DNA from 2 places in the Bradyrhizobium sp. ORS 111 genome. Region 2 is predicted to be linked to the other one. Evidence: predicted binding sites of a transcription regulator. Region 2 holds the regulator's gene; the other holds the start of a gene.

Region 1 (7,465 bases), 1.2 Mb from region 2:
ACAGCTTCGTTCCCATCCTTGTTGGACTGTGGCCGGCAGACGAGGAGGTGCTTCAAAACGACAGGACGAAGGCGGAGGTCGGCGCCGACTACTACGTCACTTCGCTCCGAGAGGCTGTTGATGCATGCGTGGAAGAAGCGGAGAAAGGCACGAAGGCGCGTCCTCGCCTGGTGCATCCGACGCCTTCCTCGGCCGACAAAGAGATGACAAGGACTGACGAACCTGAGATCTACTGATAATGGGCAGCACGATCGAGCGCCGATCCGTTCGTCAGGGTCGAGCCTAGCCAATCACCTGGCTCTTCGCCTGTCCAGGCTTCGCCTCACTCTGCTCGACCGGTTCAAGATGGTGGACACTCTCGCCAGAATCCGACAGCTACGCTCCAGTATCTCCAATGATATCAAGAGAACGAGTCGATGGTCTTCAGCTTTGCCGCCCGATATGGGTCTTAGGTCCCCTGAGAATGGTTTGACCGTGGACAAGAAACGTCGATCCAGCTTTGCCGGTGCAGCGGAGCTCGACCGGGTGGAGAGCGGGAGCGAAATGCGCTCCCGCCCTGTTCTTATTTCCCGTTGATAGCGATGCGTTTCACTTTCGACTGAGCCTCTGGAAGCTTCGGCATCGTTACGGTCAGTACCCCGTTCTTGAACGCGGCGGACACCTTGTCCTGGTCCACATTGTCGATCGGTATGCGCCGTTCGAAGCGACCGTAGTAGCGTTCGCTGAATCGTCGATCCTTGTCTTCCGTTTCGGTCTTCTTCTCGCCTTTGATAGACAGTAGGCCGTTAGCAAGCTCGACCTCAACGTCTTTCTCCTCGAGGCCCGGCAAATCCGCCGCAACCTTTATGTCCTTGTCGGTTTCGCTGACCTCGATGTTTGGCCAGCCCATCGACCGCTCAAGGAATTCGCCAAAGGGCGCGTGATCGAAGCCCCGAAAGACGTCGTCGAACAGACGATTCATCTCACGATGCAGGGCCAGAAATGGGTTCACGTCTCCGCCGCGTTGCGCCGGAACGTTCCGACCGCGGCCCCAGGGAATGAGATCAGTCATGGCCATGATTTTCCTCCTTGTATTCGACAATCGCCCGCGTCGCGGCGCTAACCGCCGCGGGTCGAACCCCACCCGTGACAGCAGACGCTCAGGCCGCTTGCTTGTGCTCAAGCTGCCGGTTGTCGTTGCCGACGTTGATGGGGATCTGGCGTGGTTTCATCGCCTCCGGAACCTCACGCACAAGATCAATCTTGAGCATACCATTCTTAAACGAGGCGCCCTTCACCTGCACGTAGTCCGCGATGTTAAAGACCCGCCGGAAGGGACGTGCAGAGATGCCCCGATACAGGTACTGATGCGCGCCCCTATCCGCTTTTCGGCCTTCGACCGTCAACACGTTCTGCTCTGCAGTGATGGTGACCTCGTCGGGCGTGAAGCCAGCCAATGCCAGCGAGATCTGATAGTGGTCCTCACCGGCCCGCTCGACGTCGTGAGGTGGGTAGTTGCCGCCGTTCGTCCATCGGACCGAATCCTCGATGAGGTCAGCCAGGCGATCGAACCCGACTGTCGACCGCCACGGGGTAGCAAGATCAAAGATGGTCATAGCCACATCCTCCTTTCGAGCAACATGGTTACGAGCGCACGGACACCGTGTCCGGCGCTCCGGGGAGCCGGACCCTTAAAGGCGCCCGGCGCAGGGCGGCGTGCCGCGCCTGCACCCTTCGAATTAGAAGTGGGCTGCTGTTTTTCAAGAGGTTTTCCTGTCGTCGCACGCAAACCCATCTTCTTGCCGCGCACTGAATCGCGGACGGCGCGACCGCCTGCAGCCGGCAGATGATGGATCACCGGAGGTCCAGCGCGAGCTGCCTTACTTGAGAGGCCGGCATGCGGTGCGCTACTCGAAATCCCCGAGACAGGGCGCTGCCCGCGTTGCGGAAGCGCCGAGCTCAATCCCGTCGATGACTTGGTGGACGCCCGCCCTGCAGCACGCATTCGATCGAAAGGCAGACGTGCGTTCATTCGCGATCCAGAGTGCCGACAAGCCTTAGCCGCGATGGACCCCTCGTTCGGCCTGCTTCGATACTGATTTCGGTGGACACACGGTCGGAACAATTTTGCTGAACTGGAGTTCTGTGATCGCCTTTTTGCCATCGGACGCCTGAAGGGGTCCATCGATGCAGGAAGGCATTCTCTCGTACCAACCCAACTTGCTCTTGAAGGATTTGGCTATGGGACGTATTTCCGCCTTTGTCCGGCGATTCAGCCGGAGGTTCGATCATCTCATGAATTCACTCGACCAGCGGTCGAGTCGTCTCCGCTTTTCCGCGCGATGCTTTGCGAGAGTCTACCTGAAGCAGGTTCCGCAATTGCGGAGCAGGCTGAGGTCTCTCGCTAGCAAGGTTGCCAGGGCGGCGACCATCTCTCGGTAAGCTTTCGCGCACGTGAGTGAAGGAAGGAGCGACCGCCATGGCGACCATCACGGCACTGCCATCCCTCTCCGAGGGAGGGCTTTCCCGCTATCTTGTCGAGGTTCGGAAATTCCCACTTCTCACCGCATCCGAAGAGGTCAGCTACGCAAGGCGTTGGCGTGAGCACGGCGACCGCGAGGCTGCATACCGTCTTGTCACGAGTCATCTTCGGCTGGCAGCCAAGGTTGCGATGGGGTATCGCCGATACGGCCTGCCAATCGCCGACCTCATTTCGGAAGCCAATCTTGGTTTGATGCAGGCCGTTAAGCGCTTTGAGCCGGAGAGGGGCTTTCGGCTGGCCACCTATGCGATGTGGTGGATCAAGGCATCGGTCCAGGAATACGTTTTGAGGTCGTGGTCGCTCGTGAAGATGGGGACCACAGCTGCCCAAAAGAAACTATTCTTCAATCTTCGCACGCTCAGGAGCAGACTATCCGCCTTTCAGGAAACGGATTTGGGCGTCGATCAGATAAGCTACGTCGCGGCGCAACTGAAGGTTACTCCCCCGGAGGTGGTCGAGATGGATCGGCGGCTCCGCGGCGATATCTCACTTAACGTTCCCATCAGCGATGAGGAGACCACGGAGGACTGGCAAGACCGGCTGGTCGATCCTTCACCTGATCCCGAACGCCAGCTGATGGACATGGATGACTACGGGCGACGAGAGGCGGCTCTCTCGGAGGCACTTGAGCTATTGTCGGGGCGCGAACGAGAAATCCTCGAAGCTCGGATGCTCGCGGACGAGCCGAAGACGCTGGACGAACTGGCGCGGCAGTTTCGTATTTCGCGCGAACGAATCCGGCAGATCGAGCAACGTGCGTTTCAGCGAGTGAGGAACGCAGTGCGCGCCCGGGTCGCGAGCTCTTCTCATGTCGCGGCGGTCTCGGCCAAAACAGCCTCCTCTGAAACAGTGGATTCCAGCGGCAAAAAAAGGCGTGGCTCTATCGACATTGTCGTGGGAGGTCACCATCATGTTCACGGAAGCGATCTTGGGCATCATGCTCGCTAACATCCTGATCGTGGCAACCACTGCCGTTCATTGCTGCGCAGCGCTCATTGGCTAGAGACGGAAAAAGCTCGTGGGCATCACCGTTGGAGGACAGACAGCCCTTACCGCCTACGCGACCTGCTCGTCGTTGAAGTCAGATCGAAATGCGCCGCATACATCGGCATCGGATCTCTCGGCGGCAGGCCGCCAAAAGCGCGCATGGTGGGGAGCTGTTAAGGCACGCCGTCATGCAAGCGCAAGCGGAAGCCGCGGTGCTTGAGACGAAGTAAAGCTAAACCGATGAAATCTGCACCAGGTGCGTGCTTGAGACGAAGCAAAGCTAAACTGATGAAATCTGCACCGGCTGCATGAGCAGCCGATGCAGATTTTGGGTGTTCTAACCTAGACTTTTTCTCCACTAGCGGAAGCACCTCAACCGTCACGCTTTCGCGTCCGTAGGCTTGCTCAACGAGAGCAGATGCACCTGTTGGTCAACCGGCGTAGGCCCAATCAGATTCCGCACCTGCGTCGCGCTCCGGATCAGGAGGTCGTTGGCCTTCACGATGATGTCGCCTTTGGGCGAGGCCCGCACGCTCGGCTGAAGAGCCTGAGCTGATCTCCTTGATTCTCGTCCTTCGAGGTGACCGGCGGCTGGGGCATCTTTGGCGCCATGCCTGTTGGGCCCGCTCAACGCGGCCCGTCGCAATCAGCTGATCATGGCTTTCTTTGGCATGTTGATGGGGCACGGCGAAGCCAATCCCGACGTTGCCGCCGCCCGGCGATGTGATCGCAGTAGCGACCGCGATATTATTTTCTCATTATATTACAATGAATTATATGGATGCGCGTCCGCTTAACTGGGTGGCTAGGGCCCGCCCTCAAGTCCGTCCGGCAGTCATTGGATGAGAGTGCCAAAATTTTTTGTTCCGGGTCTTGAAACCAAGTCCCTCTTCCCTAGGTGGAACTTTCGCCGGGAGCTCGTTATCGGCACCGGTCAAATGACATCGCTAGACTATTAAGGAGGATGTTCATGCATTTCCGTCCGTTGCACGACCGTGTGCTCGTGCGTCGCATCGATGCCGAGGAGAAGACCGCCGGCGGCATCATCATTCCCGACACCGCAAAAGAGAAGCCGCAAGAAGGCGAGATTATTGCCGCCGGCCCTGGCGCGCGGAATGAGCAAGGCCAACTGGTCCCGCTCGATGTGAGGGCTGGGGATCGGGTTCTGTTCGGCAAATGGTCGGGGACCGAGGTGAAAATTGACGGCCAGGATCTGCTGATCATGAAGGAGAGCGATTTGCTCGGCATCGTCGAGCACACAGGCAAGTTGAAGAAGGCGGCCTGACGCCGCCGGGAAGCTGACAGTCATCGAACAGAAAGGAGATTTAGAACATGGCTGCCAAGGACGTAAAATTTTCGACCGAGGCCCGCGAGCGCATGCTGCGGGGAGTGGACACACTGGCCAATGCGGTGAAAGTCACGCTCGGTCCCAAGGGACGCAACGTGGTGATCGAGAAATCATTCGGCGCGCCGCGCATCACCAAGGACGGCGTCACCGTTGCCAAGGAAATCGAGCTGGAGGACAAGTTCGAGAATATGGGCGCCCAGATGGTGCGCGAGGTCGCGTCCAAGACCAACGATCTCGCTGGCGACGGCACTACCACCGCGACCGTCCTGGCGCAGGCGATCGTCAAGGAAGGCACAAAGTCGGTCGCGGCCGGCATGAATCCGATGGATCTCAAGCGCGGCATCGATCTTGCGGTTGAGGCGATCGTCGGCGACCTGAAAGCGCACGCCAAGAAAGTCACTTCCAATGACGAGATTGCGCAGGTCGGGACGATCTCCGCGAACGGCGACACCGAAATCGGCCGTTTCCTCGCTGACGCCATGCAGAAAGTCGGCAACGAGGGCGTCATCACGGTCGAGGAAGCCAAGAGCCTCAACACTGAGCTCGAGGTCGTCGAAGGCATGCAGTTCGACCGCGGCTATGTCTCGCCATACTTCGTGACCAACGCCGAAAAGATGCGCGTCGAGCTCGAGGATCCCTACATTCTGATCCACGAGAAGAAGCTGTCCGGACTGCAGACTATGCTTCCGCTGCTGGAGGCGGTGGTGCAGACGGGCAAGCCGCTCCTGATCGTCGCAGAGGACGTCGAAGGCGAAGCCTTGGCAACGCTTGTCGTCAACCGGCTGCGCGGAGGACTGAAGGTCGCTGCCGTGAAGGCGCCGGGCTTTGGGGACCGGCGCAAGGCCATGCTCGAGGACATCGCCATTCTCACTGGCGGCACGGCGATTGCGGAGGACCTCGGCATCAAGCTCGAAAATGTAACCTTGAATATGCTCGGCCGCGCCAAGAAGGTGGTGATCGACAAGGAGAACACCACGATCGTCAACGGGGCTGGTGCCAAGAAGGACATCGAAGCCCGCGTCGCCCAGGTCAAGGCGCAGATCGAAGAAACGACGTCGGACTATGATCGCGAGAAATTGCAGGAGCGACTCGCAAAACTCGCCGGCGGCGTTGCGGTGATCCGCGTCGGCGGCGCCACCGAGGTCGAGGTCAAGGAGAAGAAGGATCGGGTTGACGATGCGCTCCACGCCACGCGCGCAGCAGTGGAGGAGGGAATCCTTCCCGGCGGCGGCGTCGCGCTACTCCGCGCGCTTAAGGCGCTTGATGGGGTCAAGACTGCCAATGCCGATCAGAAGGCAGGCGTCGACATCGTACGCCGCGCTATCCCGGTTCCTGCGCGGCAGATTGTCCAGAACGCTGGCGAAGACGGCTCACTGATAGTTGGTAAGCTCCTTGAGAATGGCAGTTACAACTGGGGCTTCAACGCTGCAACCGGCGAATACCAGGACCTGGTGAAGGCTGGTGTGATCGATCCTGCGAAAGTCGTTCGTACTGCCTTGCAGGACGCCGCCTCGGTCGCGTCTCTGCTGATCACCACGGAAGCGCTGGTCGCCGACAAACCCAAGAAGCCGGACGCTCACACTTCGGCCGCGCCGCCGATGGACTTCTGACAAGACTGCGCCCGGCCGCCTGACGGCCGGGTGCTCCCTCAAGTGCTGCACAAGGAGCCGACCAACACACAAGGGGAACTGAGACCACAATGAGCATGCAGATCGAAGCCGGGCTGCTCTGAACTGGTTCATGCTGGCCTCGAGCTTCGCAACCATCGCATGATTTCGAACGATAGGAGGATGAGATGATCAGAGATCACACCATTGACTCCGCTCGTGCGGGGAAGCACACAAATCGCATCTTCCGAAATCTCATGACAGCGTTGCTGGCGTCGGTCCTAACGCTACCCTCGCTGGCCGCATGGGGAATGGAGAGTTCACCGCAACAGGCAGCTACGAAACCCGGCGGCACCCTGACGCTGCCACCGATCCGTTATCTCGACGCGACACCCTGGATGAAATGGAGCGCTTCACGCCGACGATGAGGATCGATACGCTCGTGTCCCCGAGCGTTACGCCGTGGGGTGTCCTGCAAACTCCCCAGAATCGGGCAAAAGCCTCGCCGAACTTCAGCTGACCGATCCTGTTGGTGGCGCAATGCGGGCTGCGAAATGCGGCCGTCTCCGCCTGGTTGACCTGTCCGGACTGTGGACGATCCCATTCGAAGCTTCGTGATCGAAAGCGAACGGCGGGTCCCTTTCCCATTGCGGAGCGGCTTGAAGGTCCAAAACTGCCCACCGAAGACCATCGGCGGCTGACGCGCCTCCTCACCGAGGCTGAAGTCTGTCTGCAAGGCGTAGCTTCGCGAGCAATCCAAAATTAACCGAGAGAAGATCCTGACAAAATGTTTTGCGGAGGCTCTTGAAATCGACTTCGACTCTTCTATTTCGATTTTTGCCGCCTGCGGCGGTGCCGGTCGCCAGCTCTGGGTCCGGCAGACTGAACAGGGCGCCAGACAGGTGTCTTGCAACATGTCTTGCGCTTCTTCGTACCGTCTTGCTCTTACGAGGACCTGGCTATGAGGACTTACGATTTTGCTCCCTTGTGGCGCTCGACCAT
Region 2 (7,465 bases):
GCTCCGACGGAACCAACGAACGCGGCCTTGCCGTCATGAAGGTGGCATCGGGTGGCAGCACAGCCGTCGCCGGCTCACCAAAGAGCTTCGGCGCCTAGAGCAATTTCGGTTCTGATTGAATCAGAACCGAAGCTCTAGATTCTTGTTTTGACGCGTTTTCTTCACGCGAACCGGTATCCACTTCGCTCGAAAACGCTCTAATTCTCGTCAGGCACGGGCCATCCCTGATTTGCCCGACGGGTCAAGCGCCGGCACCCGCCAGCTCCTTTGCATGGGGTTGTTTTCGATATTTCGGCAGCGTGCGCCTAAGCCGCCAAATCCGCAACGACCGCGTCGAGCACCGGGAAGCCCGACTTCGTCACCCGCAGCCGACCGTCGCCATCGACGGCGATGGCGCCCTCCTCGCGCAGCACGGCGATGCGGTGCGGGTCGAGCTGGCGACCTGACAGCGCCGCATAGCGTTCGGGATCGATGCCCTCGGCGAGCCGCAGCCCCATCAGCAGAAACTCGTCGGCGCGCTCCTCGCTGTTGAGGCTATCGTCGGTGACGACGCCGTGACCGCGCTCCTCGACATTCAGCAGCCATGCCTCGGGGCGTCGCTCCGTGGCGGTCGCGTGCCTGACACCATCGATGTCGAGTCGGCCATGTGCGCCGGGGCCGATGCCGGCATATTCCTCACCGCGCCAATAGACGAGGTTATGCTTGCACTCCGCGCCTGGACGGGCGTGATTGGAGATTTCGTAGGCGGGCAAGCCCTCGCGCGCGCAGACCTCCTGCGTCACGTCGTAGAGCACGCGTGCGGTCGCTTCATCGGGCGTCTGCAGCTTTCCGGCGGCATGCAACCCGAAGAACGGCGTGCCTTCCTCGATCGTGAGCTGATAGAGCGACAAATGCTCGGCCGCCTCCGAGATCGCCTGCTTCAATTCGCTCGCCCACGTCCGCGGCGTCTGCTCGGGCCGGGCATAGATCAGGTCGAAGGAGTAACGATCGAACGCTGAGCGCGCGATCGCCACCGCATCGAGCGCCTCGCGCGCGGTATGCAGGCGCCCCAGCGCCTTCAGCGATGCGTCGTCGAGCGCCTGCACGCCGAGCGAGACGCGGTTGACGCCGGCTGCGCGATAGCCGCGAAAGCGCGTCGCCTCCACGCTGGTCGGATTGGCCTCGAGCGTGACCTCGACATCGCGCGCCACCGACCAGTGCTTGCCGATCGCATCGAGCACCGCCCCGACGGTTTGCGGCTGCATCAACGAGGGCGTGCCGCCGCCGAGGAAGATCGAGGAGACCTCGCGGCCCGGAACGCGCGCCGCCGTCGTCTCGATCTCGCGAGCAAAGGCGCGCACGAAGCGCTCTTCGTCGACCGGCGCATGCCGCACATGGCTGTTGAAATCGCAATACGGGCATTTCGACAGGCAGAACGGCCAGTGCACGTAGACGCCGAAGGCTGCTCGTTCAGTGCGGCTCAAGGCAGATCTCCGCGAGCTTCACGAAGGCGCGCGCGCGATGCGACAGGCCAAGGCCGAGCGGCGGCAGGCCATGTTTCTCGATGCTGGTCATCTCGCCAAATGTCCGCGCGTGGCCGTCAGGCAGGAAGGCCGGATCGTAGCCGAAGCCGGCCGTGCCGCGCGGCGGCCAGACCAAGGTTCCATCGACGCGGGCCTCGACCTCATCGAGATGATCGTCCGGCCACGCCACGCACAGCGCGGAAACGAAATGTGCACTTCGGCGATCCGGCGTGGTAGCGCCGCGCTCCTGCAGCAGGCGCTCGATCCGCGTCATCGCCGCCATGAAGTCCTTGCCCTCGCCGGCCCAGCGCGCCGAATAGATGCCCGGCGCCCCGTCCAACGCGTCGACCACGAGTCCGGAGTCATCCGCAAAGGCTGGCAATCCCGTCGCCTTGGCCGCCGCGATCGCCTTGATCGCCGCATTGGCGCGAAAATTGTCGCCGGTCTCTTCGGGCTCGGCGAGGCCGAGCTCACCGGCGGATACCGCTTCGACACCGTACGGTGCCAGCAGCTCCCGCATCTCGGCAAGCTTGCCGGGATTGTGGGTGGCGATCACGAGCCTTCCGGTGATTCGGCGATGCATAACCAATCTGACTACGCCACCGCGATCTTTTGCAAGTCGACCAGACGCGCGACACCTTTGCGCGCCAGTGCCATCAGCGCCAGGAATTCGTCCTGCGAGAACGGCGTCTTCTCGGCCGTGCCCTGCACCTCGATGATGCGGCCATCGCCGGTCATGACGAAATTGGCGTCGGTCTCGGCTTCGGAATCCTCGGCATAATCGAGATCGAGCACCGGTGTGCCCTGGTAGATGCCGCAGGAGATCGCCGCCACATTGTCGCGCAGCACGTTGGTCTTCAGCATGTTGCGGGTCTTCATCCAGTTGATGCAGTCGGCCAGCGCGACCCAGGCGCCGGTGATCGAGGCCGTGCGGGTGCCGCCATCGGCCTGGATCACGTCGCAATCGACGGTGATCTGGCGCTCGCCCAATGCTTCGAGATCGATGGCTGCGCGCAGCGAGCGGCCGATCAGCCGCTGGATTTCAACCGTGCGGCCGCCTTGCTTGCCGGCGGAGGCCTCGCGTCGGGTGCGCTCCAGGGTGGCGCGCGGCAGCATGCCATATTCGGCCGTGACCCAGCCGCGGCCCTGACCCTTCAGCCAGGGTGGCAGCCGTTCCTCCAGCGTCGCCGTCACCAGCACATGGGTGTCGCCGAACTTCACCATGCAGGAACCCTCGGCGTATTTGACGACGCCGCGTTCCAGCGACACGGGACGCAGTTCATCGGGCGCACGGCGGCTTGGCCGCATGAAGTCCTCCAAAAATCCGAGAGAAGTGGCTGGCCGTGCTTGTAGGAGGGGGAACGGGCAGCGGCAAGGGTTTTCGGCCCCCGGTGGGTGCCTGGTTGTTGGGGCCGAATGCATGCTTGTCACCGGCCTCCTGGATCGACAAATTAGGGGTAATGTGAGGGACTGGAGTGTGGCTCATCACGATCCGATAGGCTTGATCGCACCGCATGCGGGGCTGGCTCAGCTCAACGAGCGTTCGCGCGACATTTTTCGTCAAATCGTCGAGAGCTATCTGGCGACCGGCGAGCCGGTCGGCTCGCGCAACATCTCGCGCCTGATCGCCTTGCCGCTGTCGCCGGCGTCGGTCCGCAACGTGATGTCGGACCTCGAGCAGCTTGGCCTGATCTATGCCCCGCATACCTCCGCCGGCCGGCTGCCGACCGAGCTCGGTCTGCGCTTTTTTGTCGACGCCTTGATGCAGGTCGGCGATCTCACCGAGGACGAGCGCCAGTCGATCCGAACCCAGCTTGCCTCGGTCGGTCGCGCGCAAACGGTCGAGGCTGCGCTCGAGGAAGCACTGATGCGGCTGTCGGGCCTGACCCGCGCCGCGGCGGTGGTGCTGACGCCGAAATCGAATGCGCGGCTGAAGCACATCGAATTCGTCCGGCTGGAGCCGGAGAAGGCGTTGGTCGTGCTGGTCGGCGAAGACGGTCAGGTCGAAAATCGCGTTCTGGCGCTGCCGCCAGGTGTTCCCTCTTCGGCGCTGACCGAAGCGAGCAATTTCCTCAATGCACGGATTCGGGGCCGCACACTGGCCGAAGCGCGCCTCGAGCTCGAGACCGCGTTGACGCAGAGCCGGGCCGAACTGGACCAGCTCACCCAGAAGGTCGTCGCGGCCGGAATCGCGAGCTGGTCCGGCGGCGAGCACGAGGATCGGCAGCTCATCGTGCGCGGCCATGCCAATTTGCTCGAGAATCTGCATGCGCTCGACGATCTCGAGCGCATCAAGTCGTTGTTCGACGACCTCGAGACCAAGCGCGGCGTGATTGATTTGCTCGGCCGCGCCGAACGCGGAGAGGGGGTGCGGATCTTCATCGGTTCGGAGAACAAGCTGTTCTCGTTGTCGGGTTCCTCAACCATCATGGCGCCTTACAGCGATGCCCAGGGCCGGGTTGTCGGCGTTCTCGGCGTGATCGGACCGACGCGGCTGAATTATGCCAGGGTGATCCCGACGGTCGATTACGCCGCGCGCATCGTGAGCAAGATCCTCGGCGGCTGACCGAAGCCGGAGGGACCGCTTGATTTTCGCCGCCAAAGCACGATATCCCGCCTGACCAATCCCCAAGATTTGAACCGACGCGAGTTTTCGAGAAGGCAAGCCATGACCGATCCGAACCGGACGAATGACAATACCGACAATCCGGCGCCGACGGGTGAGCCTGTGGTCTCCAAGCCCTACGTCATGCCTGATGATCCCGAGGTCGGGTCGGCCGAGGCCCTGGCCAAGGAACTGGTGGAGGCGCGCGACAAGACGCTGCGCACGTTGGCGGAGATGGAGAACCTCCGTCAGCGCACCCGCCGCGAGGTCGCCGATGCCAAGACCTACGGCATTACCGGCTTTGCCCGCGATGTGCTCGAGATCGCCGACAATCTGCAGCGCGCGCTCGACGCCGTTCCGGCCGAGGCCAAGGAAGCCGCCGATCCCGGCCTGAAAGCGCTGATCGAAGGCGTCGAATTGACCGAGCGCTCGCTGCTCAGCGCGCTGGAAAAGAACGGCGTGAAGAAATTCGATCCGATCGGGGAGAAATTCGATCCGAATTTCCAGCAAGCGATGTTCGAAGTGCCCGACGCGTCGGTGCCGTCAGGTACCGTGGTTCAGGTCGTGCAGGCCGGCTACATGATCGGCGAGCGCGTGCTGCGCCCGGCGCTGGTCGGTGTCTCCAAGGGCGGCGCCAAGGCCGCCCCGGCCGCCGATTTCACGGCCTAATCGTCCGACCGTGGGACGGACGCTAAAGCTTGATGAGATCAGGTTGAGCTGGAGCGGCGGCGGTGCTTCACCTCTCCCTTGGGAGAGGCATAGGCCGCCTTCGGCGGCCGTCCTTAGGAGAACGCCGAAGCGCGGCTTCGGCTACGGCGCAGCGCCGGATGAGGGATTACGGTCTTTCGTTAGCACCGCAGCCCCTCACCCGATTTGCTTTCGCAAATCGACCTCTCCCCCGTTGGGGAGAGGTGAAGCGAGCGCGCGGCTAAAACCGATTCGAACTAACTTCATTGCGCTCTAGCGGTGTAGCTCGTGGTCGCCGCCACGTCATGCCGGCGGTTTCTCATGGGCCTTCGGCCAGTAGGTGCCGAAGCTCCAGAGATTTCCTTCCAGGTCGCGGCAGGCAAAATCGCGGCTGCCATAGTCGGTGTCGTGCAGCTCCATCTCGATCTTTGCGCCGGCCGCCCTGGCCTTGGCGTGCAGGGCGTCCGGATCGTTGACCGCGACGTAGATCGAGTCGGTGCGGCGGCCGCTCATGTCACCGACCAGCTTGCCGTAGGCGTCATCACGGCTCTGGCCGAGCATCAGCAAGGACGAGCCGTACGCGAGCTCGGCGTGCTGGACCACGCCGTCCTTGCGATAGACGACATGCTCGGTGAACCCGAACACCGCCTTCAGCCAGTCGATCATTGCCTCAGCATCCCTGCAGCGCAGCGTCGAGAAAATCCGGGGCGGTTCGATGTCGCTCATAGCTGTGGTCTCCTTCATTGTTCGCCTGATGGCGCCAGTATGCGCCAGGCGAGGCCGCGCCGGCTTGAAGGTTTGTTACCCGTCGATCAGCAGGTCACCGGATCGGGCCAACCGGCCGTCGGTTAGCGCCAGGCGGCGCACCCAGGCCGTCGGCGGTTCCCCGGCGAATTCGACGAATTCGCGGACGAGATGGGACTGGTCGGCGTAGCCGCTTTCCGCCGCGATTCCTGCCCAGCCTCGGACCGTTCCGTCTTGCGCGAGATTGCAGGCCCGGTGAAAGCGCATCATGCGCGCCAGCGATTTGGGTGCGAGGCCGATCTCGGATCGAAACCGGTCGATGAAGTGTTTGCGGCTCCAGCCGATCTCCGCGGCAAGCGTCGTGATCCCGATGGTGCCGGCCGACCGCGCCAGCCTCCGATAGGCGAACACGATCTCCGCCGACGGCATGTGGCCGGCGCAGCGAAGCACGAAGCCCTCGATCAGGTCGAAGCGTCGCTGCCAGCAGGTCGTGCTGCCGAGCTGCTCGCGCAGCCTTCGCCCCTCATGGCCGAGCACGTCGCCGATATCGACCATGCGCCCGGCGAGGTCGGCGACGGCGCCGCCGAAGAAGCGATAGGCACCGAGCGGCGTGAAATCCACCTGCACGCATTCGGCCCGCCCGTCGGACTCGATGTAGACAGGGCCTGCGTGCAAGCCGGCGGCGAAGCTGAGCTGTCGGTCGGATGCGTCGGGCTCGCGCGCGAGCCCGATCAGGAACGGCGTGCCGAAACTGATAATCAGCGGAACGATGAGCGGGGCGGTCTGGCGCTGCGAAATCCGGCCCGCCGCTGTCTCGCGATAACCCGTCATTCCGACAATCAGGCTTGCCATGTGCGGCGACGGCGACCGCCGGGCGAAGTCGAATGCGATGGGCGCCGTGCTACCGGCCATGCGGTCCTCGCCCGGAAAATCCTACGCGATGTCGGCTGACTGGATGCGCTTGACGCCGGCTTTGTCCATGTCGGACCACGCCTTGGCGAGCGAGCCCTGGGTGTCGATGCCGCGGCAGGCGTCCTCCACCACATAGGTTTCGAAGCCCGCCTTGCGGGCGTCGAGCGCAGTCCAGGCCACGCAGAAATCCGTGGCGAGGCCAGCCACGAACACGCGGCTGACGCTACGCGCCTTCAGATAGGCGGCAAGCCCGGTAGTCGTCTTGCCGTCGGCCTCGGTGAAGGCGGAGTAGCTGTCGACATCCTTGTGGAAGCCCTTGCGGATGATCAGCTCGGCCTGCGGGATTGCGAGATCCTTCGACAGTGCGGCGCCATCGGTGCCCTGCACGCAATGATCCGGCCACAGCACCTGCTTGCCATAGGCAAGGTCGATCATCTCGAATGGCTTCTTGCCGGAATGGGTTGACGCGAAGGAGACGTGCCCCGGCGTGTGCCAGTCCTGGGTCATCACCACGTTGACGAAGTTCTTGGCGATCCTGTTGATCACCGGCACCACCTGCTCGCCGTCCTTCACCGCAAGGCTGCCGCCGGGCAGGAAGCAGTTCTGGACGTCAATTACCAGCAGCGCCGAGGCATCATCGGGCCGGATCGCCGCTGCCCAAAGCCGGCCTGGAACCAGGGTTGCCAGGGCCGCCGCGCCGAGACCTGCAACCAGCCGCCGTCGATCCAACATCGTTCCTCTCCCCGCTCGCGTGAAACCGCACGGGGAGGCTAGTTCCGTCTGCCTGCCGGCGAAAGTCCGATTTTCTTCGGCGCGTCTTGGGAGGAGCGCGATCAGCCGCGCGGCTCAATGCCGTCGCGCACCGCGCGGAAGCGCGGGAACGCCGTCCCCCAGTCCGTCCGCGGCGAGCTGCCGATGATGCGCACGGACGACTGCGAACCGAACCGCAGCCACTGCACGATGGTCACCGGCGTATTGTCCTTGCCGCTGGTGGCGTCGATGCGTGTCTCGTAGC

The links. The regulator HrcA, encoded in region 2, represses chaperone genes, less so after heat shock. The targets are predictions, from matches to a motif close to GTTAGCACTCNCNNNNNGNGAGTGCTAAC.
Region 1: groES (co-chaperone GroES) is a predicted target of HrcA. The motif match lies at 4,336-4,364, and genes of this name have one in related genera.

What each region holds. Positions count from the first base shown of each region.
Region 1 is NZ_CP120701.1:1,350,481-1,357,945, forward strand. It holds gene P6U30_RS06255 (hypothetical protein) at 1-236, shown strand, start outside; gene P6U30_RS06260 (Hsp20/alpha crystallin family protein) at 563-1,057, opposite strand; gene P6U30_RS06265 (Hsp20 family protein) at 1,140-1,595, opposite strand; gene rpoH (RNA polymerase sigma factor RpoH) at 2,459-3,469, shown strand; gene groES (co-chaperone GroES) at 4,479-4,793, shown strand; gene groL (chaperonin GroEL) at 4,841-6,466, shown strand; gene P6U30_RS06285 (Hsp20 family protein) at 7,425-7,465, shown strand, end outside.
Region 2 is NZ_CP120701.1:176,789-184,253, reverse strand. It holds gene P6U30_RS00845 (penicillin-binding protein activator) at 1-98, shown strand, start outside; gene hemW (radical SAM family heme chaperone HemW) at 306-1,463, opposite strand; gene rdgB (RdgB/HAM1 family non-canonical purine NTP pyrophosphatase) at 1,450-2,085, opposite strand; gene rph (ribonuclease PH) at 2,097-2,810, opposite strand; gene hrcA (heat-inducible transcriptional repressor HrcA) at 2,980-4,068, shown strand; gene grpE (nucleotide exchange factor GrpE) at 4,171-4,776, shown strand; gene P6U30_RS00815 (VOC family protein) at 5,098-5,520, opposite strand; gene P6U30_RS00810 (helix-turn-helix domain-containing protein) at 5,596-6,450, opposite strand; gene pncA (bifunctional nicotinamidase/pyrazinamidase) at 6,472-7,182, opposite strand; gene P6U30_RS00800 (hypothetical protein) at 7,284-7,465, opposite strand, start outside.